Regions from separate parts of the Xanthobacter flavus genome, predicted to be linked through region 1. Evidence: predicted binding sites of a transcription regulator. Region 1 holds the regulator's gene; each other region holds the start of a gene.

Region 1 (7,543 bases):
TCGAGACGCTGCAAGGCCCGGCCCGCAACGATGCCCCCGCGCGCGAGCGTTTCCTCGCCATCATGGCGGCGCAGGCGCGGCGCATGTCGCGGCTCATCGACGACCTGCTCTCGCTGTCCCGCATCGAACTCAACGCCCACGTCCAGCCGCAGACCAAGGTGGACCTCGGCGCCATCCTCGCCCACGTCTGCGACACCCTCTCTCCGCTGGCCGGCGACCGGGGGGTGGAGCTGGAGCAGGTGCGCGAGGCCCCCGATCTGGAGGTTCTCGGCGACCGCGACGAGCTGATCCGCCTGTTCGAGAACCTCGTGGAAAACGCACTCAAGTACGGCGCCCCCGGAAAGAAGGTGCAGGTGCGCCTCGCCCGGGAGAACGGCACGGCCGTGGTGAGCGTGCGCGACTTCGGCCCCGGCATCCCGCCGGAGCACCTGCCCCGCCTCACCGAACGCTTCTATCGGGTGGACGTTGCGGCGAGCCGCGACCAGGGCGGTACAGGGCTGGGGCTCGCCATCGTCAAGCATATCGTGGCCCGCCACCGGGGCCGGTTGGGCGTGGAAAGCGAGCTGGGCGCGGGCGCAATCTTTTCCGTCCGCCTGGAAGCTTTGCCGAACCCGGAAAAAAGACTCGACAAGTCAACAGCGTAGTCTGTCATTTTCGTGTCATGGGCACGTCATAGAACCTTGGCGCGCCGGGGCTAAGAGTCCTGAGCCCAGTGTTGCCCCGGCGCCTGCCGCAGCGGCAACCGAATTGGCAAGGAGAATTATCGTGAAGCTCACCACCGCTCTCGGCGTGATCGCCGTAGCTGGCTCGCTGTTTGCCGGCGGCGCCTCCGCTGGCGACATCACCGGCGCAGGCGCGACCTTCCCCGCCCCCGTCTACCAGTCCTGGGCCGTTGCCTATAAGGAAAAGACCGGCACGGGCCTCAACTACCAGTCCATCGGCTCGGGCGCCGGCCAGACCCAGATCTTCAACCGCACCGTGGACTTCGGCGCGTCCGACGCCCCGGTCCAGACCGAGAAGCTCGCGCAGCAGAAGCTCCTCCAGTTCCCGGCCGTGATCGGCTCGGTGGTCGCCATCGTGAACCTCGACGGCATCGCCGCCAACCAGCTGAAGCTGACCGGCCCGGTGCTCGCCGACATCTATCTCGGCAAGATCACCAAGTGGAACGACAAGGCCATTGCCGACCTCAATCCCGGCCTCAACCTGCCGAACCTCGGCATCGTCCCCACCTACCGCTCTGACGGATCGGGCACCACCTTCGTGTTCGCCTCCTATCTCGCGGACGTGAGCCCCGAGTGGAAGTCGAAGGTCGGCGCCGCCACCTCCGTCTCCTGGCCGACGGGCGCCGGCGGGAAGGGCAATGAGGGCGTGTCCGGCACGGTGAAGAACACCAAGGGTGCTATCGGCTACGTCGAGTACATCTACGCCTCGGCCAACAACCTCGTCACCACCCAGCTCCAGAACAAGGCCGGCAAGTTCGTGTCGCCGACCGTTCCCGCCTTCCAGGCGGCTGCCGCCAATGCGGACTGGGCCGGCGCCAAGGACTTCGCCGCGTCCATGATCAACACCCCCGGTGATGCCACCTGGCCGATCACGTCCGCCACCTTCATCCTCCTCCCCAAGGAGCCGAAGTCGGCTGAGCAGGCGGCCGAGGTCATCAAGTTCTTTGACTGGGCCTTCGAGAATGGCGCCCCCATCGCCGAGAAGCTGCACTACATCCCGCTGCCGAAGGACGTGGCGGCCCGCGTGCGCGAAGCCTGGAAGACCGAGGTGAAGGTCGACGGCAAGGCCGTCTGGTCGAACTGAACGGGGCGTATCGCCCATTCTATGGAAACTGACGGGAGCGCCGCCTTCGGCGGCGCTCCTCTTGCCCGGCCGGGGTCCGGCCTAGAGTTTTTTTGAAGCGCGTGCGGGGGAAGGACCAGATGGACGCGACGATGAGTGGTACCGGCGCGGGCCCCAAGGGAGCCCTGGTCGCGCCGATCGGATCGGCAAAGGCGGTGGGACGCACCGCAGACGCCATCTTCGTGGGCCTCCTGTGGGGATGCGGCATCTTCGTGCTCGTCCTCCTCGGGCTTATCATCGCGATGCTCTTCGAGGGCGGGCTTCCGGCGTTCCATGCCTTCGGCCTCGACTTCCTTTGGAACTCCACCTGGAACCCGGTGACCGAGAATTTCGGCGCCCTGGTGATGATCTACGGCACGCTGTTCAGCGCCGTCATCGCCGTCATCATCGCGCTGCCGCTGTCCTTCGGCATCGCCTTCTTCCTCAGCGAGATTGCGCCCCAGCGCCTGCGCCGGCCCATCGGCGTGGCGATCCAGCTGCTCGCTGCGGTGCCCTCCATCATCTACGGCATGTGGGGCTTCTTCATCATATCGCCGCTCATGGCGGCCTATGTGCAGCCGCCGCTGATCGAGCTGTTCGGGCCGATCCCCGTCCTGGGCGCGCTGTTCCAGGGCCCCGCCCTCGGTGGCGGCATGCTCACCGCCGGCCTCATCATGGCGGTGATGATCCTGCCCTTCATCACGGCCATGTTCGTGGAGACGCTGGAATCGGTGCCGCCCATGCTGAAGGAATCGGCCTACGGCATCGGCGCGACCACTTACGAGGTCTACAAGAACGTCTCGATCCCCTACGGCCGCACGGCCATGGTCGGCGCCATCATGCTCGGACTCGGGCGCGCGCTCGGCGAGACCATGGCCGTGACTTTCGTGATCGGCAACGCGACGCGTCTCTCGGCCTCGCTGTTCGCGCCCGGCGCCACCATCGCCTCGACCATCGCCAATGAGTTCCCCGAGGCAGCGCAGGGCTCCCTGAAGCTCGACTCCCTCCTGGCGCTCGGCTTCATCCTGTTCGTCATCTCCTTCATCGTGCTGGCGCTCTCGCGCTTCCTCGTCCGATCCAACCTGAAGTCCTGAGGAGCGCACCAGCATGTCCTCCCTCGCCATCCGCCGCACAAAGGATCTCACGGTCAAGGCCGTCAGCACCGGCTTCGCGGTGTTCGCCTTGTTCCTTCTTGCCTGGATCCTGTTCACGCTGGTGCAGAAGGGCCTGCCGGCCTTGGGCACCAACGTCTTCACCCGCATCACCATGCCGCCGGGGCAAAACGGCGGCCTGCTGAACGCCATCGTCGGCTCGCTGATCCAGATCGGCATCGCGATGGCGATCGGCACCCCCATCGGCCTGCTGGCCGGTACGTTCCTGGCCGAGAACGGCAAGACCACGAAGGTTGGCCACGTCGCTCGCTTCGTGAACGACATCCTGCTCTCGGCGCCGTCCATCCTGGTCGGCCTGTTCGTCTACACGTTCCTTGTCTCGCCGCTGGGCGGCTTCTCCGGCTGGGCCGGTGCCATCGCCCTCGCCATCCTGGTGATCCCGGTGGTCGTCCGCACCACCGAGGACATGCTGAACCTCGTGCCGGTGGGCCTGCGTGAAGCCGCCTTCGCGCTCGGCGCGCCGCAGTGGAAGGTGGTGATGCTGATCACCTGGCGCGCGGCCCGCGCCGGCATCGTGACCGGCGTCCTGCTGGCCATCGCCCGCGCCGCCGGCGAGACCGCGCCGCTGCTGTTCACCTCGCTCGGCAACAACGCCATGTCCACGGACCTGTCGAAGCCGATGGCGAGCCTGCCCATCGCCATCTACCAGTTCGCCGGCAGCCCGTTCGACGACTGGGTGGCGCTCGCCTGGGCCGGCGCGCTGCTCATCACCGTGGGCGTGCTGGTGCTCAACGTGGCGTCCCGCCTGTTCCTGGCCCGCAGCCACTGATTTTAAGGCGCGGGCCAAGGCCCGCCGCCTCTCCGCCCTTTCCATTTCCTCCGAAGCACGGCCACAAGCCCAAGCGAGGACAAGATGACTTCAGCCGTCGACCCCACCTTCAATCTCGCCTCCGCCGTCGGCGCCAAGCCCGACGCGCCGTCGGCCCCCGCCAAGATCAAGGTGGAGAACCTGCAGTTCTACTACGGCAGCAATCATGCGCTCCGGAACATCAACTTCGAGGTTCCCGAGAAGCGCGTGACCGCCATGATCGGCCCCTCGGGCTGCGGCAAGTCCACGCTGCTGCGCGTGTTCAACCGCATGTTCGACCTCTACCCCGGCCAGCGCGCCGAGGGCGCGGTGCTGTTCGACGGCGTGAACATCGTCGGCAAGGAGCTGGACCCCACCATCGTGCGCACGCGCATCGGCATGGTGTTCCAGAAGCCGACGCCCTTCCCCATGTCGATCTATGACAACATCGCCTTCGGCGTGAAGCTGCACGAGAAGCTCTCCAAGTCGCAGATGGACGAGCGCGTGGAATGGTGCCTGCGCAAGGCCGCCATCTGGGACGAGACCAAGGACCGCCTGCACACCTCGGCGCTCGGCATGTCCGGCGGCCAGCAGCAGCGCCTGTGCATCGCCCGCACCATCGCGGTGAAGCCCGAGGTGATCCTGCTCGACGAGCCCACCTCGGCGCTGGACCCCATCTCCACCTCGAAGATCGAGGATCTGATCGACGAGCTGAAGCAGGAATTCACCATCGTCATCGTCACCCACAACATGCAGCAGGCCGCGCGCTGCGCCGACATGACCGCCTTCTTCTATCTGGGCGAGCTGATCGAGGTGGCCCCCTCCGACGTGATCTTCACCAATCCGAAGGAGATCAAGACGCGCGACTACATCACCGGCCGCTTCGGCTGACCGATTGAAGGATCACTGAGATGCCGGATCATATCGTTGCCTCCTTCGACCAGGAGCTGAAGGAAATCGGCCGCAAGGTCGTCGAGATGGGCGGACAGGCCGAGCGCCTGGTCGCCGACAGCGTCACATCCCTCATCCGCCGCGACAGCGCCCTCGCCCAGAAGGTGGTGCTGCTCGACGCCACCGTCGACCAGGTTCAGCGCGAGATCGAGGACCGGGCCATCCTGGTCATCGCCAAGCGCCAGCCGGTGGCCATCGACCTGCGCGAGATCGTCGCCGCGATCCGCATCGCCAACGACCTGGAGCGCATCGGCGACCTCGCCAAGAACGTCGGCAAGCGCGTCATCGCCATCGAGGGCGAGTATCATCCGGCCAAGCTCGTGCGCGGGGTGGAGCACATCTCCGACCTCGTGCTGGAGCAGCTGAAGGAAGTGCTCGACGCCTACGCCGCCCGCAACGACGCCAAGGCGGTGGAAGTGTGGGGCCGCGATGGCGCCATCGACACCATGTACACCTCGCTGTTCCGCGAGCTCCTCACCTACATGATGGAGGATCCGCGCAACATCTCGGTGTGCACGCACCTGCTGTTCTGCGCCAAGAACATCGAGCGCATCGGCGACCACGCGACCAATATCGCGGAGATCGTCCACTACATGGTCACGGGTCAGAACCTGCCGGAGACCCGCCCGAAGGCGGACGCCTCCAGCGACACCACCCTGCCCTTCCCGGGCCGCACCACAACCGTTCAGAGCTGATCCAACAGACCTGAAGACGGGGCGCGGAGCCCCGATAGTGACGGATAGACCAAAGTGCCGGCGCGTATTCTGATCGTCGAGGACGAAGAGCCGTTGACCCTCCTGCTCCGGTACAATCTGGAGTCGGAGGGCTACGGCGTCGAAAGCGTGGGACGCGGCGACGAGGCCGAGACCCGGCTGCGGGAGAGCGTGCCGGATCTCATCATCCTCGACTGGATGCTGCCCGGCCTCTCCGGCATCGAATTGTGCCGGCGGCTGCGCACCCGGCCGGAAACCGAGCGCCTGCCCGTCATCATGCTCACCGCCCGCGGCGAGGAGACCGAGCGGGTGCGCGGCCTCGCCACCGGCGCCGACGATTATGTGGTGAAGCCCTTCTCCGTGCCCGAGCTGCTCGCCCGCGTGCGCGCCCTGCTGCGCCGGGCCAAGCCCGAGCATGTGGCGACGCTCCTGCGCGCCGGCGACATCGAACTCGACCGCGAGACGCACCGGGTGCACCGCGCCGGCCGCGAGATCCATCTCGGCCCCACCGAGTTCCGCCTGCTGGAATTCCTGATGCAGAGCCCCGGCCGCGTCTTCTCCCGCGAGCAATTGCTCGACGGCGTATGGGGCCAGGACGTCTATATCGACGAGCGCACGGTGGACGTTCACGTCGGCCGCCTGCGCAAGGCCATCAACCGCGGCCGCCAGTCCGACCCCATCCGCACCGTGCGCGGCGCCGGCTATTCCTTCAACGAGATGTTCGCCCGCGCGCATTGAGCGTTGCTTCCGCTCAGGCGCCGCGCGGGCTTTTGGGGCGTTGTCTTCGCTCAGGCGCCGCGCGGGCTTTTTGAGGCTCCGACCTCTCCAATTGAGCGCCGTCATCTCCCGGCTCGGCCGGGGGATCCACGCGTCCGCTCGTCCGGCTGCACCGAAAATCGGGCACCCCTCCAGCCGAGAAGTGGATCGCCCGCACGAGGCGGGCGATGACGGGGCGGAAGATTAAGAGCGCGCGGCGACGGCCATACGGCCCGCCCCCTCACCCCGTCCGCACCCCGATCAGCCCCAGCGCCTGCTTCGCCGCGCGCTCGCCGGAGAGCCAGGCGCCGCCGACCGTGCCCCAGAGGGTCTCGTGGGTATGCTCGCCGGCGAAGACGAGGCGTCCGCCGACCGTGTCGGTGAAGGCGCGGCGCATGTTGCCGAACCCTGGCAGCGCGCAGGAGAAGGCCCCCAGCGCCCACGGCTCCTTGCTCCAGCGGGTGGCGAACACCTTGCCGACGCGCGCGCCGGCATCCGCGCCGAACTCGCGGGTCAGCGCCGCCTTCACGAAGGACGCGGCGGCCTCGGGCGGGCTATCGGCGAGGCCGGCCGCCACGGCGCCGCCCACCTCCAGGCTGTAGAGATCGCTGCCGCCGATGCGGGCGCGCAGCGCATAGGCGCGCGGGCTGTCGGCACGGAAATAGATCAGCTCGTCGGCGCCCAGGTTGCCGGGATTGCGCGGCAGGCGGAAGCCGATGTGGTCGAACGCCCCAAGGGTGATCTTCTCCACTGCCGTGCGGTAGCGCGGGGGAAAGGTGGGGCCGATGCGCAGCTTGCCGGCAGCGATGACGCTGGGCGGCACGGCGACGATCACCGTGCGGCCGGTGACGGTGCCCTTGTTGGTCTGCACCGAGACCAGGCGGGGGCTGAGATCGATGGACCGCGCCACCACTTCGAGGCGCACCGTGAGCGGCCGCGCGAGCTGCGCCACCAGCGTGCCGACGCCCTGCCGGCAGATGTCCTCGCTCTCGCGTTCGTCGGCGCGGGAGACATCCACGGTGGAGACCTGATCGAGCTCCTTGGCGCAGGTGAACGGGCCGAGCACGAAGCGCGCGCTGTCCCCCCACGGCCCGAGGTCCGGCAGCGCGCGGGCGGCAGCCATGTCCCGGTTGGCGTCACCGGCGGCGACGATGGCCCGCTCGCCCCGGCGCACCGTGGCGATGAAATCCTCATAATCGGCATCGCCCGCCTCGCGCCCGCCGACATAGAGCCGGCCGCCGTCCGGCGCGCGATAGATGTCGAGCCCCTCGGCCCGGCCGAAGGCGGCCATGGGGCGGGCCGCCGGCATGTTGAGACGGGCGGACCCGAGATCGAACGGC
Region 2 (7,543 bases), 1.3 Mb from region 1:
GCCGTCGCGCTTCATGCCCGGCGCGCGGCCGGTGACGAGCGCATAGACGCCGCCGCCAAGAACCAGGGCGGTGATGACGATGCCGGCCACCAGGATGAGGCCGCCGACAAGCGTAAACAGGGCGAGGCCCACGAGACCCGCCACCACAAGGCCGGCGATACCGCCGAAGATGTTCACGAGCTGTTTCATGACTGAAAGGGTGTCGGCCAATTCGGGCGGAATTCCGAGCGGAGACACCGGGGCACCAGCAACCTTTGCGTGATCGCGGCCTTGGCCTGACCGAAAGGGAAGGGCGGCTCAGTCCGCCGCCCCCTCCTCATATTGCTCCAGCGCGGGCTCACGTCCAATGAGCCGGGCGAGCTGGCGCAGGCGGTTCTGCACGCGTTCGTTGACGAGCGACACCAACGTCTTCGGCACGCTCAGCACCAGCTGGTCGCCGCGCACCTTCAGCGGCATGCGGGGCAGGATGCCCGGCATCGCGGCGGACAGCACATAGCCGACCCGCATGGCCGCCCCGAGGATGCGGGCGCGGTCCAGCATTCCGGTGGTGACAAGCTCAAGGATGCGGGTGTCGCTTTCGTCGGCGCCGAGGCCCACGTGACGGAAATAGACCGACAGCGCCACGTAAGCCCGGCCGGGATGATCGATGCCGGCGAAGGCGGCATGGGCGATCATGTTGAGGCTCTGCTCGCCGCGATAGTCGGGATGGGCGCGCCAGCCCACATCCGCGAGCAGGCAGGCCGCGCGGCGCAGGCGGCGCTCCTCGTCCGCTTCCTCCAGCACCGGGGCAGAGGCGAAGAAGCCGTCGGTCCAGGCCACAAGTTCCTCACCGTGCAAGGGCGAGCGGGAGCGCAGGACATTCATCTCCGCCGCCGCGATGAGCAGCGGGTCACCGGCCCGCTCGGCCTCGGGCAGCAGCGAATAGAGCAGGCCCTCGCGCACGCCGAGGGCCGAAATGACCACCTCGGACGGGCGCCCCTGCCGCACGATGTTCTCCAGCACCAGCGCGCCATAGGCGAGCAGCGGGCGCCGCGCGTCGGAGATCACGTCGATATGGGCCAGCGCTTCGGTGTCGGCACGATGGACGATGCGGGTGAAGTCCAGCGCCTCGCGGGCCGGTATCACATAGCCGTGCATCACATGCAGCGGATAGCCCTTCGTGAACATGTGCAGACGCGCAAGGGCCCGCCATGTGCCACCCACCGCATAGAAGGTCCGGCCGGCGAGGCCGTCCAGAACCTGCGCCTCGGGGATGGTGTCGCGGACGATCTTCTCCGCCTTGCGCGTCGAGCGCGACGAGCGATCCTGAAGGGCGAGGCCGCCCAGCGGCAAGGTCACGCCCGTGCCGACGCAGCCGGCTTTCACGTCCACCAGCTCCAGCGAGCCGCCGCCCAGATCGCCGACGATGCCGTCCGGCGCGTGCACGCCGGCGACGATGCCATAGGCCGCGAGTTCCGCCTCGCGCTTGCCCGTCAGCAGCTCGATGCGGGTACCGCAGATGGCCTCGCACTCGGCGATGAAGGCGGGGCCGTTCTGGGCATCACGCGCGGCGGCGGTGGCGAGCGCATGGATCTCGCCCACCTGCATGGCGTCGCAGAGCGCGCGGAAGCGCTTCAGCGCGGCGAAGGCGCGATCGACCGCATCCTGCGGGAGCCGGCCGGTGGAGAGGACCTCCCGGCCGAGCCCACACAGGGCCTTCTCGTTGAAGATCGGCGTCAGGGCACGGTTGAGCCCCTCGTACACGACGAGGCGCACCGAGTTGGAGCCGATATCAATGACTGCGACCGGCGCCCCAAGGGACAGCCGGCCGGGCGCCTGCGTCAACTCAGCGCCCGCCTCCCCGGCGGACGAAGAGGCTGCGCGGCGAAGAATCCTTGAGAGACTTTCCACGTCCGGACAAGCTCGGATTGGTCATGAAATACTGATGGGCGTTGAACGGCTCCTCGCCCGGCGCCGGGACTATGCGTTCGGAGGAGCCATCCGGCAAGACACGCCAGCTCTGCTGGTTGTCGATAAGGTTCGCGACCATGATCTGGTCGAGCACCTGCTCGTGCACGGTCGGGTTGGTGATGGGGCACAGGGTCTCAACCCGGCGGTCGAGGTTGCGCGGCATCAGGTCCGCCGAGGAGATGTAGACGATGGCGTTCGGGCTGGGCAGGCCATGGCCGCCGCCGAAGCAGTAGATGCGCGAGTGCTCCAGGAAGCGCCCGACGATGGACTTCACCCGGATGTTCTCGCTCAGGCCGGGGATGCCCGGCCTGAGGCAGCAGATGCCGCGGATGACGCAATCCACCTGCACCCCGGCCGCGCTCGCGGCATAGAGCGCGTCGATGATCTCGGGGTCCACAAGCGAATTGCACTTCAGCCAGATCGCCGCCGGACGGCCCGCCCGCGCGAACTCGATCTCGTCCGCGATGTGCTTCATCAGCCGCGGCTTGAGGAAGGACGGCGACACGGCCATCGCGTCGAGCTCATCAGGCGTCGCATAGCCGGTGATGAAGTTGAAGATGCGCGCCACGTCTTGGGCGATCACCGGATCGGCGGTGAAGAAGGACAGGTCGGTGTAGATGCGCGCGGTAATGGGGTGGTAGTTTCCGGTGCCCACATGCACGTAGGTGGCGAGCTGCGAGCCCTCGCGGCGCACCGCCATGGAAAGCTTGCCGTGGGTCTTCAGCTCGATGAAGCCGAAGACCACCTGCACGCCGGCGCGCTCCAGGTCACGCGCCCAACGGATGTTGGCCTCCTCGTCGAAGCGCGCCTTCAGCTCCACCAGCGCCGTCACCGACTTGCCGGCTTCGGCCGCCTCGGCGAGCGCCTTCACGATGGGGCTGTCGGATGAGGTGCGGTACAAGGTCTGCTTGATGGCGACGACATTGGGGTCGCGGGCGGCCTGGCGCAGAAACTGAACCACCACGTCAAAGGATTCATAAGGGTGGTGAACCAGAATGTCCTTCTCGCGAATAGCGAGAAAGCAGTCTCCGCCGTGGTCGCGGATGCGCTCGGGAAATCGGGCGTTGTAGGCCTGGAACTTCAGGTCCGGCCTGTCCACCGACACGAGCTGCGAAAATTCGTTCAGCGCGAGCACGCCGTCCACCACGAAGATCTCGTCGTCGTTCACCCCAAGCTCGCGGGCGACGAAGATGCGCAGTTCGTCCGGCATGGCGGCGTCGGCCTCCATGCGGATCACCTCGCCGTACCGGCGCTGCTTCAGCGCGGTCTCGAACAGGCGCACGAGGTCTTCCGCCTCTTCCTCGATTTCGAGGTCGCTGTCGCGGATGACGCGAAAGACGCCCTGTCCCTTCACGGCGTAGCCGGGGAAGAGGCGGGCGATGAACAGGCCGATCATCTGCTCGAGCGTCATGAAGCGCAGCGTGCCGGCGCCCTGGTCCGGCAGGCGGATGAAGCGGTCGACCTTGGCCGGAATGCGGATAAGCGCGTTCATCCCCCGCCCGTCCGACTGGCGCACCAGCTGGAGCGCCAGCGAGAAGCCGAGGTTGGGAATGAAGGGGAAGGGGTGGGCCGGATCGATGGCGAGGGGGGTCAGCACCGGGAAGACATGGTTGAGGAAGTGCCGCTCCAGCACGTCCATGTCCTCGGGAGTCCCGTCCGTGCCGTCCACCAGCACGATACCGGCGCCGGCGAGGTCTCGCCGCAGTTCGCGCCAGCGGCCCTGCTGGTCGGCGATCAATTGCGCGGCGGCCGCGAGAATGGTGTTCAGTTGCTCGGAGGGGGTGAGCCCGTCCGGGCTCGGGGTCTGGACGCCTTCTCGCACCTGTTCCTTCAGGCCCGCCACGCGGACCATGAAGAATTCGTCGAGGTTGTTGGCGGAAATGGAGAGGAAGCGCAGTTGCTCCAGCAGCGGGTGATTGCGGTTCTCCGCTTCCTCCAGCACGCGGCGGTTGAAGCCGAGCCAGGAAATCTCGCGGTTGATGAACCGCTGCGGGGATTGCGCGAGCGGGCTTTCCACTTCGGCGACGATCTCGGTGTCGGAGAGAGCTACAGCCTCGTTCATGCCCATTCGCTCCGTCGCTCCCTCAACGCCTCAATGGCGGAAACCGGCCGGACCATGGCCGGCTTGCATGACCACTCTATGACATTGCGCCGGCCTTGCGCGTTCCTCAATCATCGCCCACCGGACCGGCGCCGCCGGGCGCATCGTCTGGATGGTCGCCGAATGCCTCGGCGTCGAGCGCGGACGCCAGCACCTGGGCCGCGAGGGCGCGCGTCACCGGCCGCCGGGCGGCCAGCGCCGCCTGGTCCAGCGCCTCGACAATGCGCTGCGCGCCGGCCACTGAACGCGGAATCCGCAGCAGGAGATATTGTACGGTCGCCTCGTCCACAGCGAGCTGGCGGTCGGCGAACAGCTTCACCAGCACCGCGGCCAGCAGCGCATCGTCCGCCGGGGCGATCTCGAACACCGGAATGGCACGCAGACGGGAAGCGAGGTCCGCGGTGGCGAGCGCGAAGCCGGAGGGCAGCGTGCGCGCGGTCATCAGCAGGTAGGCCTGCTGCTCGCGGGCGAGATTGAGCAGGTGGAAGAGGGCCGGCTCGCTGAAGGTCGCCGGGTCGAGATCCTCGAGCACCAGGGCATCGTGGGCGAGGGCGGCCGGCACCGACTCGCGCACGAGGTCACGGGCAGCGAGCGTCAGGGCGCCCGACCGTTCGGCGAAGATGGCGGCGAGGTGGCTCTTGCCCGAGCCGTCCGGCCCGACAAGGCAAGCGACGCGCGAGGGCCAGTCCGGAAACGCATCGATGAGCGCGAGCGCTGCCGCGTTGCCGGGGGCCGCAAGGAAATCCTCGCGGCGGAGCGCCGGCTGGTTGGGCAGGTCGAGGGCAAGCTGTCGCGGCGGTCCGGCCGGGAGACGGGGCATGATGTCAGCGCGCCTCGGCCGGCGGATCTTCCTCATCCGCGGCGCCCTGGTAGAGCGAGGATTGCATGTACCTGGCGATGGCGAAGCGCACGAGCACCCCGGCCACCGCCGTCAGCGGCACCGCCAGCAGAAGGCCGACGAAGCCGAACAGGTAGCCGAAGGCGAACAAGGCGAACATCAGCCACACCGGATGCACGCCGATGCTGTCGCCCACCAGTTTGGGCGCGAGCACGTAGCCCTCGATGGTCTGGCCGGCGACGAAGATGGCGAGCACGGTGCCGATCATGCCCCAGTCGGGAAAGAACTGGACGATGGCCACGCCCATGGCCAGCACGAAGCCGGTGAGCGATCCCACATAGGGGATGAAGGTGATGACCCCCGAGACGATGCCGATGAGCAGCCCGAAGTTGAGCCCCACCATGGACAGGGAGATGGCGTAGAAGCCGCCCAGCAGCAGGCAGACCGTGGCCTGGCCGCGCACGAAGCCGGCCACCGCATTGTCCATGGCGCGGGCGAGGCCGCGCACCACCGGGCGATGCGGAACAGGCACCAGCCGGTCCACCAGCCCAACCATCTCGTTCCAGTCGCACAGGATGTAGAACACAACCACCGGCGTCACCACCAGCAGCGCGAACAGGGCGACGAGTGCCTGTCCGCCGGACCAGACCGAGGAGAGCAGGGTCAGCACATGGCTGACGCCCTGGGTCATCAGGTCCGAGATGGAGCGCTGCATGTCCGGCAGTCGGTCGCCGACGATGCCGCTCAGCCATTCCCGGTTCTCTTCGGTCAGAAGGCCCTGAAGGCGCGTCACATAGGAGGGCAGGCGCTGGATGAACTCGAACAGCTGCGACGACAGGATCGGCAGCGCCAGCAGGAAGAACAGCATCACCAGCAGCAGCATGATCCCCACCACCACGAGGGCGGAGAGGGTGCGTGCGACGCCGATGTGCTCCAGGCGGGCGACCACCGGATTGAGGAAATAGGCGAGCACGATGCCTGCCACGAAGGGCAGGAGGATGCCGGACAGCAGCCAGAGGATAAGGGCGGTGAGCAGTAGCGCGCCCACCCAGAAGCGGGCCTGAATGCGCACCGATGTCCCCTCCATTCCCGGATGGATCGGCACGGGCATGCGGGGCAGGCGGGCGAAAGCTGCGCTGCGCCGCGCCGGCGACGTCGGGTCGCTGCGGAGTTCCGGCATGCGCGTGCGGTCGCCGTCCATCACCTTGCGCCTTTCAACCGGCCGCCCGAAGGAGAGCCGATCCTGAACCGTCGCCCCTCAGCTTGCCATATGGCGCGTCCATGCGGCGAGATAGGCAGCGGCGGAAAGGCCCGTCAAGAGGCCGACCAGCACCAGCCCGAGATCGTACAGCCCCGGCACGGCCACGCCGAAGCCCGCGCTGGCCAGCACGACGGCCGCGAAGCTGATCTGCGCTGCCGTGTTCACCTTGGAAATCAGCAGGGGGCTGATCGTCACCGGCTTCGCCATCACCAGCGAGAGCACCACCGCGCCAATGATCATGACATCCCGCGAGACGACCGCGATGGCGACCCAGCGCGGAATGAGCCCCACCACCGCCAGCGTCACGTAGATCGAGACGAGCAGCGCCTTGTCCGCGACCGGGTCGAGATAGGAGCCAAGCTCGGTCTGCATCTGGAAGCGCTTGGCGATGAAACCGTCGAGCGCGTCCGATACCCCCGCAGCAAGGAACAACCAGAAGGCGAGGAGCGGCTCGCCCGAGGCGATGGCCCACACCACGGCCGGCACCAGGAAGATGCGCAGCAAGGTGATGATGTTGGGGATGCTCAAGGCTCTTCCGCCACCCTGATAGCGTTGAAAGGCCAGCCGTTGCGAGAAGAGCGCGGGCGCTCCGCGCTCCGCCCTCAGGCGCTGATGCGCTCGATCTCCGCGCCGCAGCGCGACAGCTTCTCTTCCAGCTTTTCGAAGCCGCGATCGAGGTGATAGACGCGCTGCACCATGGTCTCGCCCTCGGCGGCGAGGCCGGCGATGACGAGGGAGACCGAGGCGCGCAGGTCGGTGGCCATCACCGGTGCGCCTGTCAGCCGCTCCACGCCCTCCACGACGGCGGTGTCGCCGTCGAGGTGGATACGGGCACCGAGGCGCGCCAACTCCTGAACATGCATGAAGCGGTTCTCGAAGATGGTCTCTGTGATGCGTGAGCGGCCCTTCGCCTTGGTCATCAGGGCCATGAACTGGGCCTGCAGGTCGGTCGGGAAGCCGGGATAGGGGGCGGTGGAGACGTCCACCGGCAGGATGCCGGCGCCGTTGCGGCGGACACGAATGCCCTCGTTGGTGGCGTCGATCTCCGCGCCGGCGTGGCGCAGGGTCTCCAGCGCGTCCTCCAGGAGGTCCGGCCGGGCGCCGGCGAGCATCACGTCACCGCCGGTCATGGCGGTGGCCATGGCATAGGTACCGGTCTCGATGCGGTCGGGCAGCACCGCGTGGCGGGCCGCCTTGAGGCGCGGCACGCCCTCGATGCGGATGGTTGACGTGCCGGCCCCCTCGATGCGCGCGCCCATCTTGATGAGGCAGTCGGCGACATCGACGATCTCGGGCTCGCGCGCGGCATTCTCGATCACGCTCTCGCCGCGGGCGAGGGCGGCGGCCATCAGCGCGGTATGGGTCGCGCCCACGGACACCTTGGGGAAGACGA
Region 3 (7,543 bases), 2.2 Mb from region 1:
GCACCCTGCTCAAGGTCTATGCCTGGTACGACAACGAGATGGGCTATGCCTGCCGCATGGTGGACCTCGCCTGCCATCTCGAACGGGCGGGCCTGTGATGGCGGCGTCCTCCTCCGCGGGCCTGCGCAACTACGCCATCGTCACGGCGGCCTATTGGGGCTTCACGCTGACCGACGGCGCCTTGCGCATGCTGGTGCTGTTCACCTTCTTCAAGCTCGGCTACTCGCCCTTCACCCTCGCCTTCCTGTTCCTGCTCTATGAGGCGGCGGGCATCGGGGCGAACTTCATCGGCGGCTGGCTCGCCGCGCGCTTCGGTATCACCCGGATGCTCACGGTGGGGCTCACCACCCAGATCGCCGGCTTCCTGCTGCTCTCGGCCATGTCCCCCTCGTGGGAGACCGCTTTTCTGGTGGCCTGGGTGGTGGCGGCACAGGGCGTGTGCGGGGTGGCCAAGGACCTCACCAAGACCGCCTCCAAATCCGCCATCAAGGTCACGGAAGCGGAAGCGAAGGGCAGTGCCGAGGGGCGCCTGTTCCGCTGGGTGGCGTGGTTCACCGGCTCGAAAAATGCCATGAAGGGCTTCGGCTTCTTTCTCGGCGGTGTATTGCTGGAGGCGTTCGGCTTCCGCCTCTCGCTGTGGCTCATGGCGGGTGTGCTGGCGATCGTGCTGCTCGGCGTCCTGCTGTCCCTGCCACCCATGATGGGCAAGGCCAAGGCGAGCAGCTCGGCGAAGGAATTGTTCGGCAAGAGCCGGGGGGTGAACCTGCTCGCTGCCGCGCGCGTCGCCCTGTTCGGCGCGCGGGACGTGTGGTTCGTGGTGGGTGTGCCGGTGTTTCTCTATGGCACCGGCTGGACCTTCCCCATGGTTGGTGGCTTCCTGGCGCTGTGGACCATCGGCTACGGCATCGTTCAGGCGGCAGCCCCGGCGGTGGTGAGCCGCAGCCCGGACGGATTGTCGAAGGAGGTTCCGGCGGCGCGCTGGTGGGCGCTGGGCCTCGCCCTCGTTCCCGTGGCCATCGCCGTGCTTCTCGCCGCGACGCCCATACGGCCGGACCTGATCGTGGTCATAGGGCTCGCCATTTTCGGCGTCGCCTTCGCGGTGAATTCCTCGCTGCACTCCTATCTGATCCTCGCCTATGCAGGATCGGAGAAGGCGGCGGAGGACGTCGGCTTCTATTATGCCGCGAATGCCGCGGGGCGCTTCGCCGGAACCCTCCTCAGCGGCCTGCTCTACCAGGTGGGGGGCATCACGACCTGCCTCGCCGGCTCCGCCGTCATGCTCGGCATCTGCTGGCTCACCACCCTGCTGCTGCCGACCCACGCCAGCGCCCTGGAGAAGGCCAGGCCCGGCAGTGCCCTGCCGAGCAGTTGAGCCGGCCGCATCGTAGTCGGTGCGTCACACAACAGTCGTACTCAAGATGCGATCCAATCGGAGATGAAGCCATGTCGCTCCTGCGCTCCCTGACCTGTGCCGCCATGCTCGCGGCGACCATGCTGGCGCCGTCCTTTGCCCAGGCCGAATTCAAGCTCGACCCGCGCTTCACCGACACCAATGGCGACATGGTGGCCGATACCCCGTCGGACCCGGCGAAGCAGCTCGACCCCGACACCCTCATCTTCGCCTATACCCCGGTGGAGGATCCCGCAGTCTATGCGAAGGTGTGGGCCGAATTCCTCGACCATCTCGCCAAGGTGACGGGCAAGAAGGTGCAGTTCTTCCCCGTGCAATCCAATGCGGCGCAGCTCGAAGCCATGCGCGCCGGCCGCCTGCATGTGGCCGGCTTCAACACCGGCTCCAATCCCATCGCGGTGGCCTGCGCCGGCTTCGTGCCCTTCACCATGATGGCGTCCAAGGACGGCGCCTATGGCTACGAGATGGAGATCATCACCTATCCCGGTTCCGGCATCACCAAGGTCGAGGACATCAAGGGCAAGAAGATGGCCTTCACCTCGGAGACCTCGAACTCCGGCTACAAGGCGCCCTCCGCGCTCCTGAAGTCGCAGTTCGGCATGGAGGCCGGCAAGGACTTCGAGCCGGCCTTCTCCGGCAAGCACGACAATTCCATCATCGGCGTCGCCAACAAGGACTATCCCGCAGCGGCCGTCGCCAATTCGGTGATGAAGCGCATGATCGCCCGAGGTGTCATCAAGCCCGAGCAGGTGGTGACCATCTACAAGTCGCAGACCTTCCCCACCACCGGCTATGGCTATGTCTACAATCTGAAGCCGGAGCTGGCGGCGAAGGTGAAGGAGGCGTTCTTCAGCTTCAACTGGGAGGGCACCGGCCTGCAGAAGGAGTTCAAGTCCGCCGAGCCGCCGCAGGAGAAGTTCATCCCCATCACCTTCAAGGACACCTGGGCGGTGGTGCGGCAGATCGACGACGCCATGGGCGTCAGCTACACCTGCAAATAGGCTCCGGCGTAGGCCCGGCATGAGTGAGACTGCGGGATGCTGACCATCGCCGGCCTGTCGAAGCGTTATGCCAAGGGGGACAAGGCCCTCGACGATGTCTCGCTCGGCATCCCGGCCGGCCAGGTGGTGGGACTGATCGGTCCTTCCGGCGCCGGCAAGTCCACCCTCATCCGCTGCGTGAACCGGCTGGTGGAGCCCACGTCCGGCTCCATCCGCCTCGGCGACACCGAGATCACCCGTCTCGGTGGGGCCGGCCTGCGGCGAGCGCGGCGGCGCATGGGCATGATCTTCCAGGAATATGCCCTGGTGGAACGCCTCACCGTCATGGAGAACGTGCTCTCCGGGCGGCTCGGCTATGTGGGCTTCTGGCGCGCCTTCCTGCGTCGCTTTCCCCAGGCCGACATCGACCGCGCCTTCGCCGTGCTGGAGCGCGTCGGCCTCCTCGATCATGTGGACAAGCGCGCCGACGAGCTTTCGGGCGGCCAGCGCCAGCGGGTGGGCATCGCCCGCGCCCTCGTGCAGGAGCCCGACATCCTGCTGGTGGACGAGCCCACCGCCAGCCTCGATCCCAAGACGTCTCGCCAGATCATGCGCCTCATCGTCGAAGTGTGCGCCGAGCGGCAGCTGGCGGCCATCGTCAACATCCACGACGTGGCGCTGGCGCAGATGTTCGTCCAGCGCATCATCGGCCTCAAGGCCGGGCGCATCGTGTTCGATGGGCCCCCGGAGGCCCTCGACACGGCCGCCCTCACCGCCATCTATGGCGAGGAGGACTGGTCGCGCACCATCCGCGAGGTGGAGGCCGACGCGGCCGAGGAAGCCGCCGCGGCCGACGCGGTTCGCGGCCTGAGAGCGCAGACGACGCCCGCCGCCGCCGCGAGGGCGCTGTGACAACGGCCCATGTCCCGGCGCGCCGCTGGCGCCCGCCGCCGCTCATCGCCAATCCGTATCTGCGCTATGCGCTCATCATCGGCGCGGCGCTCTATCTGGCGCTGGCCCTCGGCAGCGTCGAGGTCAATTGGGCGCGCCTCTCGGACGGGTGGGCACGCGGCCTACGTTTCGTCTCCGGCTTCCTGGAGCCGAATTTCTCCCGGCGCTGGGACGACATCGTCCAGGGCATGATCGAGAGCCTGACCATGACGGTGACATCCACCGTGGTTGGCATCGCCATTTCGGTTCCCATCGGCATCGGCGCCGCGCGCAATGTGGTGCCGCGGGCGGTCTACTACGTCTGCCGGTCCATCATCGCCGTGTCGCGGTCCCTGCAGGAGATCATCGTCGCCATCCTGCTGGTGTCCATGGTGGGTTTCGGCCCGTTCGCGGGCTTCCTCACCTTGTCCTTCGCCACCATCGGCTTCCTCTCCAAGCTGCTGGCGGAGGACATCGAGGACATCGACCCCGCCCCGGTGGAGGCGATCCGCGCCACGGGCGCGCCCTGGCCCGCGCTGATCGCCTTCGGCGTCCTGCCCCAGGTGGCCCCGCGCCTGCTCGGGCTGTCGCTCTACCGGCTCGACATCAATTTCCGCGAATCCGCCGTGGTGGGCATCGTCGGCGCCGGCGGCATCGGCGCCACGCTGAACACCGCCATCGACCGCTACGAATTCGACAGCGCCGCCGCCATCCTCATCCTCATCATCGCCATCGTGATGGCGAGCGAATATGTCTCCGGCCTCGTGCGCGGGCCGGTGAAATAATGCCGGTCATAGCCCTCCCCGAAGGCCGCCGGTCCTGGCAACGGCGCACTTCGCGCGGCCAGATCGCCGTGTGGTTCGGCTGGCTTCTCGCCGTGGCCTTCACCGTGTTCTGCTGGCGGGTGATGACGGAAGGCACCATCTGGGCCTTCGTCTGGGATGCCCCCACCCAGGCCGCCGACATCGGCGCGCGCATGGTCCCGCCGCGCTGGTCCTATTTCCCGGCACTGCTCAAGCCGCTTTGGGACACGCTCAACATTGCCACCCTCGGCACGCTCATCGCCATCGTGCTGTCGGTGCCGGTGGCCTTCCTCGCGGCACGCAACACCACGCCTAGCGCCGCCTTCGTGCGGCCGCTGGCGCTGTTCGTCATCGTCGCCTCGCGCTCCATTAATTCCATCATCTGGGCGCTGCTGCTGGTGGCGATCCTGGGTCCGGGCGTGCTGGCCGGCATCATCGCCATCGCGCTCAGGTCCATCGGCTTCATCGGCAAGCTGCTCTACGAGGCCATCGAGGAAATCGACGAGAGCCAGGTGGAGGCGATCCGCGCTACCGGCGCCTCGGGCGCCCAGACCCTCGCCTACGGGATCGTGCCGCAGATCATGCCCGCCTTCGCCGGCATCAGCGTGTTTCGCTGGGACATCAACATCCGCGAATCCACGGTGCTCGGCCTGGTTGGCGCGGGCGGGATAGGACTCAACCTGGAAAGCTCGCTCAATACGCTGGCGTGGCCGCAGGTGACGCTGATCCTCATGGTGATCCTCGCCACCGTGGTGGTGAGCGAATGGGTGTCCGCCAAGGTCCGCCACGCCATCATCTGATCTTCGGAGCCTGAACGATGACTGAGCATTCCCTTGTCACCATCTGGCACAATCCGGCCTGCGGCACATCGCGCAACACGCTCGCCCTGATCCGCAACGCCGGTATCGAGCCGACGATCGTCGAATATCTCAAGACCCCGCCCGCGCGGGAAGAGGTCGCCGCCGCCATCGCCGCGGCGGGCCTCACGGTGCGCGCCGCGACCCGCCAGAAGGGCACACCCTATGCCGAACTCGGCCTCGACGATCCCGCCCTCACCGACGACACTCTGCTCGATGCCATGATGGCCCACCCCATCCTCATTAACCGGCCGTTCGTCTTCACCCCGCTCGGGGCGCGGCTGTGCCGGCCGTCGGAAAGGGTCCTGGACATCCTGCCCGCGCCGCAGAAAGGGCCGTTTACGAAGGAGGATGGAGAGGTGGTGATCGATGCCGAGGGACGGCGCGTTTGCTGACGCGGGGAGCGCTTTCAAGTATGCCTTGATGATTGACACATTGATGATCGATGTATAGCCTTCCTGCATGTCTCGAACCTCTCCATCGGCCACCCCATCCGTTCCGCCGTCGCCCGCCCCGGTGCCGAAGCCCGGGCCCGATTTCCTGAGCCGTGCCTACTGGAACGGCACCATCAAGATGAGCCTGTCGAAATTCTTCATTCTGTGCGTGCTGCATCAGCGGCCCATGCACGGATACGACGTGGCACGGGCAGTCGAGGCAACGACGAACGGCTGCTGTTCCCCTGCAGAGGGCACCATCTATCCGGTGCTGCGGGAGTTCGAGGAGGGCGGATATGTCACCGCTGCAAGCGAGGTGGTCTCGGGCGCGAGCGCAAGGTCTACACCCTCACGGACAAGGGCCGCGCCGCCTTCAAGGTGGCGGTGGAGGCCTGGATGGACGTAACGCGCTGTCTGGTCGACGCGGAGAAGATGATTGCCGACGCGCCGGCCGAACACGCGGGCAACGCAAGATGCTGTCGGTGAGCCGCTTTTATTTGCTTTTATACATCGATCATCAATGGATCGATCATCGGAGTCTCCCGGCGTGACCCTATCTCTTCCCGTCGCCATCATCGGAGCCGGCCCCGTGGGGCTTGCCGCCGCGGCGCATCTCATTGCCCGCGGCCTCACGCCCCTCGTCTTCGAGCGGGGCGCCGGCGTCGGCACGTCGCTCAATGCCTGGGGCCACGTACGGGTGTTCTCGCCCTGGGCCTACAATATCTCGACGCGGCCGCCCGCACACTGTTGGAGGAAGCCGAGTGGAGCGCGCCTAACCCCAAGGCCCTGCCGCTCGGCGGGGAGATCGTGCGGCGCTATCTTGAGCCGTTGGCGGCTCATCCCGCCCTTGCGCCGCACCTGCGGTTCGGGGCACAGGTGAGCGCCATCGCCCGCCACGGCCTCGACAAGATGTCATCCGAGGGGCGCGCGGACACCCCGTTCGAGATCCGTTGGCGCGACCCGGACGGCGCTGAGCACCGTTCGCTCGCCTGGGCCGTCATCGACGCCTCCGGCACGTGGACCCAGCCCAACCCCATGGGCGCGGACGGCCCGCCGGTGCCCAGCGAAGAAGAGGCCGCTGCGGATATCGCCTATGGCATTCCCGACGTGTCCGGCACTGAGCGCGAGGCTTATTCCGGCCGGCGCGTGCTGGTGGTAGGCTCCGGCCATTCGGCCATCAACGTCGTGCTCGATCTTCTCCGCCTGCAGGAGGCGGCGCCAGCCACCGGCGTCACGTGAGCGCTTCGGCGCAACCGTATGGAGAAGCTGCTGGGCGGCGGCCTCAACGACGCGCTGCCCGCCCGCGGTGCCCTCGGCCTTGCGGCGACCCAGGCCATCGCCGCCGGCCGGCTCGATGTCCTTGCGCCATTCGCGGCGGAGCGGATTGTTCGCGGCGCGACGGGGCTGGACGTGTGCGGCCGTCTCGGCACGGAGCCCTGGACCGGGACCGTGGACCGGATCGTGGTGGCCACCGGCTTTCGCCCCGACCTTGCTCTGCTGCGCGAGGTGCGCATCGCCCTCGACCCCGCCGTCTAGGCGCCGCCGGCCCTCGCCCCGCTGATCGACCCGAACCTGCATTCATGCGGCACCGTCCCGCCCCATGGCGCGGTGGAGCTGGCCCACCCCGAGCCGGGCTTCTACATCGTCGGCTCCAAGTCCTACGGCCGCGCCCCCACCTTCCTGATGGCCACGGGCTATGAGCAGGTCCGCTCCATCGCTGCGGAGATCGCCGGCGATCACGACGCGGCGCGGAGCGTCCATCTGGTGCTGCCGGAGACCGGCGTCTGCAGCGTCACGCCGGTGACGCGAGGGGCATCCGGCTGCTGCGGTGGGCCTGCGCCTCAGGACGCCGATGCCTGCTGCGTGGATGATGCCCAGGCCAAAGTGGAAGGCGAGGACGGCTGCCGCCGCGAAACCGCGCCGGTGCAGGCGGAGGCGCCCCCCCTTCTGCGGTACGGCCGCGTGACCGGTGGCCTGGGCGGCGAGCTCGCGCAACCGGTGCCGGCGCGTCCGCTCTCGGGGCGCAGCCTGTTCATCACTGGCGTCGCCATCGGCCAGATCTGCTCCTGGGGCTCGCTCTACTACAGCTTTCCCCTCGTGGCGGAGGCCATGGAGCGCGACCTCGGCT
Region 4 (7,543 bases), 2.1 Mb from region 1:
GGCTGCACGTCAGCCGGAGCGGCATTTATGCTCTGATCAAGGCAGGCGGGATCGGCTTCTACAAGGTCGGCCGTAAGATCCGCTTCACCGAGGCGAACGTGCGCGACTATATCGAGCGCTCCGGCAGGGCCGCGCGCGCGCCCGAGCTGGCAGGCCGCCCGGCATTCGACGAGAACCGGTATTTTGACCTGAAGGCGGAGCGTCGGGCCGGGGACGGCTTCATCATCTGCGGCCAGGACCTCATCCTCGACATCCTGTCCAACTTCATGCGCATGCACGGCGTCATGGCGCTCAGGGCCTATATCGGCAGCTACGACAGCCTCGTCTCGCTCTATTACGGCAAGGTCTCCGTCGCGAGCGCACATCTGTGGGACAGCGCCGGCGACGACTACAACGTGCCCTATGTCCGTGCCTTACTGCCTGGCGTGCGCTGCGCGGTGGTCAACGTCACCTACCGCATGCAGGGCCTCTACGTCGCCAAAGGCAACCCGAAGGCCATCCGAACATGGCAGGACTTCGCCCGCGACGACATCACCATGATCAACCGCGAGAAGGGGGCGGGATCGCGGGTGCTGCTCGACGAGAACCTGAAGCTCCTCGATCTCTACGCCAGCCGGATTAAGGGCTACGATAGCGAGAACCAATCCCATCTCGCCGTGGCGAGCGCAGTGGGCCGTGGCGACGCCGACGTGGCGGTGGGGATGGAAAAGGTCGCCCGCCAAGTAGATAATGTGGACTTCGTCCCACTGAAGAGGGAACGCTACGACCTTGTGGTCCGTAAAGAGCATCTCGACACACCGGAGGTCGCGACGATGCTCAAGATCCTGCGCTCGGAGCGGTTCCAGAACGAGTTCAAGAGCATCGGCGGATATGACATCACCGACATCGGGAAGATCGTGGCTGAGACGTGAGGCCGAATCTACTGCCGTCGCTGAAGCGCCCGAATGCCAAGTCCACGAGCGAACTTCCCGCCGCCTCCCACCGAGCCGAACGCCTCAGCCGAACCGGCCGGTGATATAGGAGCGCGTGCGCTCCTCGGTTGGGTTGGTGAAGATCAGGCTGGCCACGTCGTATTCCACCATGTGGCCGAGATGCATGAAGGCGGTGAAATCCGAGATGCGCGCCGCCTGCTGCATGTTGTGGGTGACGATCACGATGGTGTAGGCGCCCCGCAACTCGTCCATCAGTTCCTCGATCTTCGCCGTGGCGATGGGGTCGAGGGCCGAAGTGGGTTCGTCGAGCAGGATGAGCTCCGGATCTGGGGCGAGGGTGCGGGCGATGCACAGGCGCTGCTGCTGGCCGCCCGACAATCCATAGGCGGATTCCTGGAGGCGGTCCTTCACCTCGTCCCATAGGGCGGCTTGGCGTAGCGCGGCTTCCACGCGCCCATCCACTTCGGAGCGATTCCGGATGCCCCGGATGTGGAGGCCGGATGCCACATTCTCATAGACCGATTTCGGAAACGGGTTGGGCTTCTGGAACACCATGCCGATGCGCAAACGCGCGAGCATTGGATCTACTTCCGGCGCCACGATGTTGATCCCCTCCGGATAGAGGATGATCTCGCCCTGATACCGGTTGCCCGGATATAGGTCATGCATGCGGTTGAAGCAGCGCAGGAGCGTGGACTTTCCACATCCCGACGGCCCAATGAGGGCGGTGACCTTACCCTCGACGATCGGAAGCTCCACCCCCTTGAGCGCCTGGTTGTCGCCGTAGAAGAAATTGAGGTTGCGAACAGAAGCGCGCAGGGGGGCGGGCTCCTTGCTGGCCACGGCGTCCAATGCTGGGGTCACGGCGGTCATCTCGTTCTCCGAAAGGCCGGGCTGCAGCATCAGCGCATGCTCCGGCGGATCTTGTAGCGCAGCCAGATGGCGATCGCATTCATCAGCAGCGTCATAAGCAGCAGAATGAGACCGGTTGCTGCTGCGTTCACGTGGAACGCCGCCTGGGGACGTGAAACCCAGTTGAACATCTGGATCGGCATCACCGTGAACGGCGAGTTGAGCCAGTTGAAATTGATGAACGGAAAGGTGTCCTGGACCGGTGAAGGCGGCAGGAAGGCGATGAAGGTGAGCGCGCCGATGGTGATGATGGGCGCGGTCTCGCCGATGGCCCGTGACATACCGACGATGGCACCCGTGAGGATGCCGGGACGCGCGGTGGGCAGGATGTAGCCGCTCACCGTCTGCCATTTGTCGGCGCCAAGCGCATAGGCGCCCTCGCGGATCTCGAGCGGGATGGAGCGCACCGCCTCGCGTGTGGCGACTATGATGATGGGCAGGATGAGAAGCGCCAGCGTGATGCCCGCAACTAGAATCGTCTGGCCCATGGCGAAGCTCTGCACGAACAGGCCGAGGGCGAGCAGCCCATAGATGATGGAGGGCACGCCCGCGAGATTGGTCACATTGATTTCGATGAGATGGGTGATCCAGTTCCGCGGCGCATATTCCTCAAGATAGAGGCCTGCTGCGACGCCGAGCGGCACCGCCAGCGCCGTCGTCACCAGCATCACCAGCGTGGTGCCGACCCAGGCGGACAGAATGCCGGCCTCCGAAGCGCGTCGGGAGGGGAAGCTCGTCAGGAAATCAAGATCAATGCGGCCAAGCCCGTCCACCATGAAGTCCACGATGAGCGACAGCAGAACGATCATGGAAATGACGAGCACGCTGAGGCCCAGGATCGCGAAATTGCGGTCGGACCGATGCGCCCGAGCGACGATTTCCGCGTCGGAGAGGCGGCGGGAGGGTTGAGCGGCGAGCGGCTTCACGGCCATCCCCTCAATAGACTTCACGGTATTTCTGGCGGAGCCAGAAGGCGAGAATGTTGAAGGCGAAAGTCATGAGGAACAGCGTCATGCCCGCCGCGAAGATGGTGAGATAAGCGATGGAGCCATGTGGCACGTCGCCGAGGCTGATCTGGACGATATAGGAGGTGATCGTGGCTGCGCCCTCCAGAGGGTTCAGGGCGAGCTTCGCCTGCTGGCCCGCAGCAATGGCCACCACCATGGTCTCGCCCACCGCCCGCGACATGCCGAGGATGTAGGCCGCCGTCACCCCGGAGAAGGCGCCGGGGATCACCACCCGCGTCGCCGTCTGGAGCCGCGTGAAGCCCAGCGCATAGGCCCCCTCCCTCAGTTCCGCAGGGACCGCGCGCATGGCGTCCTCGCTCACGGAAACGATGTAGGGCAGGATCATGATGCCCATGACGATGCCCGGCACGAGCAGGTTGAAGCCCGCCAGCCCGGGAATGAAGATCTGGAAGATGGGCGTGAGGAACAAAAGAGCGAAATAGCCGAATGCCACAGTGGGCACGCCTGCGATAAGCTCCAGAAACGGCTTGATGGTCTCGCGCACCTGTGGCCGCGCGAACTCCGACAGATAGATTGCGAGCACGGTACCGGCTGGAATCGCGACGAGCAGGGCGATGAGCGAACTCACCAAAGTACCGGATACCAGAGTCATGATGCCGAAGTGCTTGTCCTGAAACACCGGCGTCCATTGTGTGTCGGTCAGGAAGGAGATGATCGACACCTGTGCGAAGAATTTCAGGCTTTCGGACAGGAGGACGTAGACGATGCCCGCCGTGACCAGGACAGAGAGTGCGGCACTGAGAAACAGGACAACGCGCATGATGCGGTCCACCACCCGGCGTCGCGCCAGGAAGACCGGAGAAACCGTCAGGCGCAACCGGCCTGTTCTTGAGTCTGGAGACACCGGTGCGACCACGTCCAACCCTCACCTGAATGGAGGGAGGCGCCGGAGCACCTCCCTCAGGTCCCTCAAGATCACCTGTCAGTAGACGAGCTTTTCCTTGACGAGATCCTCGACGGAGACGCCGACCTTGGACCCGGTGAAGCCGGTGCCGATCTCACGCTTCTTGAAGCGCTCCTGGAACACCTTCAGGGCGGCCTCGGGCAGCGGCACATAGCCGACTTCCTTGACCAGCTCGACCGCGTGCTTCGGGTCCTGGTAGAACTCAACGAACTTCGCCACCTCCGGACGGGTTTCGGCCGCCTTCTTGTTCACGTAGATGAAGATCGGCCGCGACAGAGGCTGGTACTTGCCGGTGCGGGCGTTCTCGACCGACGGCTCCACGGCGGGCGCGGCGTCATCGACCTTGATCTTCACCGCCTTCAGCTTGCCGGTGTTCTCTTCATAGTAAGCAAGGCCGAAAAAGCCGAGGGCGTTGGGATCGCCCGCCACGCCCTGGACCAGCACGTTGTCATCCTCCGATGCGGTGAAGTCGCCGCGGCTGGAATGCTCCTTGCCGACGATGGCGGCGGTGAAATAGTCGTAAGTGCCTGAGTCGACGCCCGCGCCGTAGAGCACCAGCGGCCGATCCGGGTAGCTGTCGCGGACCTGCTTCCAGTTGGTGATCTTGCCCTGGGCCTCGGGCTCCCAGATCTTCTTCAGATCCGCAACCGTCATCTCGCTCGCCCAGGTGTTGGACGGGTGGACGATGACCGTGAGCGCATCAAGGGCGACCGGCAATTCGATATACTCGATGCCGGCTTCCTTGCAGGCCTTCTGCTCGGCGGAGGTGATGGGGCGCGAGGCGTCAGAGATGTCGATCTCTCCGCGGCAGAACTTCTTGAAGCCGCCGCCGGTACCGGAGATGCCGACCGTCACCTTGATATCCTTGTTCGCCTTCTGGAATTCCTCCGCCATGGCTTCGGTCACGGGGAATACCGTGGACGACCCGTCGACCTTGACCAGTGCCTGGGCAGCGGCGCCGTTGAAGGCCGCGCCGGTAGCGAGCAGCGCGAGGGCGCTCGCGAGAGTGATGATCTTCATGAGGATGCCGTCTCCCTGGACAGTGCCGCTAGGGCTTCTGATGCTCACCTAGCCTCACGGGCTCTAAGCATGTTATGTAACAAATTCATGACAATTTGTGTATATCGAGCGATATTCCTGAATCAACAGAGATTTTATCGAATATGACGCAACGTAGTTCTAGGCTATGGTTGGCTTTATTTCATGTAAATCATATGGACATCGTGGCAATTGTCCATGGTTGATTGCAATTTTTGAGAGGCTATCCGACTTCGATTGACGTATATTACTTATATAAAGTCCATATGAAGCGCCTATTATTCATTTCTCCTCCCGAACAAATTTGCCTCTCAACCTCGCGAGCATTCCGTCTCTACATTACATCATTTCCATTTGTATCGACATATCGATAATTTATACTATCGCTGCGATTGGCGCGACGTAAATGGCGTCACAAGAGTGACATGAAGGCCATATAGCGATCTGTCCACTCCTATCGACATAATGACTCGTATGGAGCTATCTGTTTCCAGCGATATGTCGCTAGGACCCAAGGGAGGCCAGCCGTGAATCGCATTCTTGTCTGGACAGCTGCGGCGACGCTCGCGGCCCTGTCGATGTTCGCGCCTCCGGCGCGCGCCGCGGAGGTGCGGGGTGCCGGCTCCACCTTCGCCTATCCGATCATCTGGAAATGGGCGGAGGCGTTTCGTGAGCGCACAGGCCACATCGTAGGATACCAGTCGGTGGGTTCGTCGGCCGGCGTCAACCGTATTAAGGACGGGGTGGTGGATTTCGGCGCGTCCGACAAGCCGCTGAAGCCGGAAGAACTGGAGAAATATGGCCTCGGCCAGTTCCCCATCGTGTTCGGTGGCGTCGTTCCGGTGTTCAACGTGGACGGCGTGGGGCCCGGCCAGCTCCGCTTCACCGGCGCCCTTCTCGCTGACATCTATCTCGGCAAGGTCACGACCTGGTCCGATCCCGCCATCAGGGCCCTCAATCCCGACGTCAAGCTGCCCAACGCGAAGATCGTGGTGGTGCACCGTTCCGATGGATCTGGAACCACGTTCAACTGGGTGTCCTACCTTGCCAAGGCGAGCCCGGAGTGGAAGCAGCAGGTCGGCGAAGGCAGCGCAGTCGCCTGGCCGGTGGGGTATGGCGCGCGCGGTAACGAAGGGGTCTCGACCGAGGTCAAGCGGGTCCCGAATGCCATCGGCTATGTCGAATACACCTATGTGGTGCAGGTGAAGCTGGCCTATGGCCTCGTCCAGAACCGTGCTGGCAAGTTCATCGCACCCAGCGCGGCGGCGTTCCAGGCGGCGGCGCTGAGCTTCGATTGGGCCGGCGCCAAGGACTTTTTCGTCGTCATCACCGATTCCCCCGCCGAGGATGCCTATCCTATTGCGGCGACCACCTTCGCTCTCATGTACCGCGAGCCGAAGGTGCCGGCGAACAGCCAAGCCGCCTTCGAGTTCTGGCGTTTCGCCCTGGGCGAGGGCGAGAAATTTGCGTCCGAGCTCGGCTATGTTCCCTTGCCGCCGGCTCTGGTCCAGCAGGTCAAGGACTATTGGGCCAGGACCTTCAAGGGCGGCGCCTGAGGCACTTGGGCTGACGCGTGAGCAGCATTCGAACGGTGAGACAAGATGGACGAGACGAAGCTGAATGGGGAAGACGCCACGCGGATCTTCGATGCGCTGTCCCAAGGCACGCGCTTCGAGACTTATCGTCTTCTGCTGCGCTATGTGCCCTATGGCCTTCAGGCGGGCGACATCGCCCGCCTGCTGGCGGTAGCGCACAATACCATGTCGGTGCACCTCGGCGTGCTGGAGCGTGCCGGCCTTGTCACGTCGCGGCGCGAGGGACGGTCCATCATCTATGCCGTCAGCTTGTCCACAGCGGGCCCTGTGCTGAGCCAACTGATGGCGGAGATGGGTTTTGCCGTCTCCCCCCGGTGCGGGACCGGCCCCGCGGCCTTTCCACAGCTGCGTCCTGCCGCTGGGAATGATCGCGTCTACAATGTTCTGCTGGTCTGCTCGGCCAACTCGGCACGGTCGCTGATCGCGGAGGCGTTGCTCAACCGCGAGGGGCGAGGCCGCTTCAAGGCCTACTCGGCCGGCAGTCGGCCGAAGCTCAAGCCGCACTCGATGGCTATCGATCTGCTCGACTCGCTCGGCTACGACACGACGAACCTCGCCTCCAAGAGCTGGGATGGGTTCGCCAGGCCGGATGCGCCCCAGATGGATTTCGTCATCACTACCTGCGACGCCGCAGCTGGGGAAATCTGCCCTGCCTTCCCCGGTCATCCGCTACAGGCCCATTGGGGTCTGCCCGACCCGATCCGGGTGAAGGGAACCGAAGCTGAGCAGAAGGCTGCCTTCGTTGCCACCTACCGTCGGCTCGCCGGGCGTATCTCCGCCTTCGTCAACCTGCCATTTGAGCAGCTCGATCTTGCTTCGCTCAAGGAGCGCATCGGCGAGATCGGGAAAATGGAGGGAGCGACGGACCTCACACTCTCGGGACAGGCCGCGTGAACTGTCGTCGTCCTGAAACAGACCGCGCCCACGCTCTCGCCGCAATCGGCCGCAGCTGGCGGCCTTGGGAGATCCCGCACCGTGTCCGTGTTTGAACGCTATCTCACTCTCTGGGTGTTCCTGTGCATCATCGCCGGCGTCGCGCTTGGCGCGCTGGCGCCGTCCGTGTTCCAGACCATCGGGGCGCTGGAAGTGGCGCGGGTCAACCTGCCGGTAGCCATCCTCATATGGCTGATGATC

Evidence for each region. The regulator PhoB, encoded in region 1, activates phosphate uptake and scavenging genes when phosphate is short. The targets are predictions, from matches to a motif close to TGTCATNNANCTGTCAT.
Region 2: J2126_RS16990 (RNA degradosome polyphosphate kinase) is a predicted target of PhoB. The motif match lies at 4,080-4,096, and genes of this name have one in related genera.
Region 3: phnD (phosphate/phosphite/phosphonate ABC transporter substrate-binding protein) is a predicted target of PhoB. The motif match lies at 1,395-1,411, and genes of this name have one in related genera.
Region 4: pstS (phosphate ABC transporter substrate-binding protein PstS) is a predicted target of PhoB. The motif match lies at 5,225-5,241, and genes of this name have one in related genera.

Annotation. Positions count from the first base shown of each region.
Region 1 is NZ_JAGGML010000001.1:2,295,347-2,302,889, forward strand. Features, by position in the region: gene J2126_RS11090 (ATP-binding protein) at 1-644, shown strand, start outside; gene pstS (phosphate ABC transporter substrate-binding protein PstS) at 766-1,806, shown strand; gene pstC (phosphate ABC transporter permease subunit PstC) at 1,926-2,918, shown strand; gene pstA (phosphate ABC transporter permease PstA) at 2,932-3,765, shown strand; gene pstB (phosphate ABC transporter ATP-binding protein PstB) at 3,850-4,674, shown strand; gene phoU (phosphate signaling complex protein PhoU) at 4,695-5,429, shown strand; gene phoB (phosphate regulon transcriptional regulator PhoB) at 5,484-6,185, shown strand; gene J2126_RS11125 (flavin monoamine oxidase family protein) at 6,445-7,543, opposite strand, start outside.
Region 2 is NZ_JAGGML010000001.1:3,579,559-3,587,101, forward strand. Features, by position in the region: gene J2126_RS16980 (hypothetical protein) at 1-189, opposite strand, end outside; gene ppx (exopolyphosphatase) at 298-1,824, opposite strand; gene J2126_RS16990 (RNA degradosome polyphosphate kinase) at 1,826-4,012, opposite strand; gene J2126_RS16995 (HdaA/DnaA family protein) at 4,119-4,871, opposite strand; gene J2126_RS17000 (AI-2E family transporter) at 4,876-6,090, opposite strand; gene J2126_RS17005 (CDP-alcohol phosphatidyltransferase family protein) at 6,148-6,678, opposite strand; gene murA (UDP-N-acetylglucosamine 1-carboxyvinyltransferase) at 6,753-7,543, opposite strand, start outside.
Region 3 is NZ_JAGGML010000001.1:93,677-101,219, reverse strand. Features, by position in the region: gene J2126_RS00480 (ArsJ-associated glyceraldehyde-3-phosphate dehydrogenase) at 1-98, shown strand, start outside; gene arsJ (organoarsenical effux MFS transporter ArsJ) at 98-1,372, shown strand; gene phnD (phosphate/phosphite/phosphonate ABC transporter substrate-binding protein) at 1,477-2,412, shown strand; gene phnC (phosphonate ABC transporter ATP-binding protein) at 2,449-3,303, shown strand; gene phnE (phosphonate ABC transporter, permease protein PhnE) at 3,300-4,106, shown strand; gene phnE (phosphonate ABC transporter, permease protein PhnE) at 4,106-4,924, shown strand; gene arsC (arsenate reductase (glutaredoxin)) at 4,942-5,376, shown strand; gene J2126_RS25695 (PadR family transcriptional regulator) at 5,444-5,821, shown strand; partial or broken gene J2126_RS00440 (FAD-dependent oxidoreductase) at 5,936-7,320, shown strand.
Region 4 is NZ_JAGGML010000001.1:176,784-184,326, forward strand. Features, by position in the region: gene J2126_RS00890 (substrate-binding domain-containing protein) at 1-911, shown strand, start outside; gene pstB (phosphate ABC transporter ATP-binding protein PstB) at 996-1,805, opposite strand; gene pstA (phosphate ABC transporter permease PstA) at 1,835-2,770, opposite strand; gene pstC (phosphate ABC transporter permease subunit PstC) at 2,781-3,632, opposite strand; gene J2126_RS00910 (PstS family phosphate ABC transporter substrate-binding protein) at 3,795-4,796, opposite strand; gene pstS (phosphate ABC transporter substrate-binding protein PstS) at 5,342-6,370, shown strand; gene J2126_RS00920 (helix-turn-helix domain-containing protein) at 6,416-7,303, shown strand; gene arsB (ACR3 family arsenite efflux transporter) at 7,385-7,543, shown strand, end outside.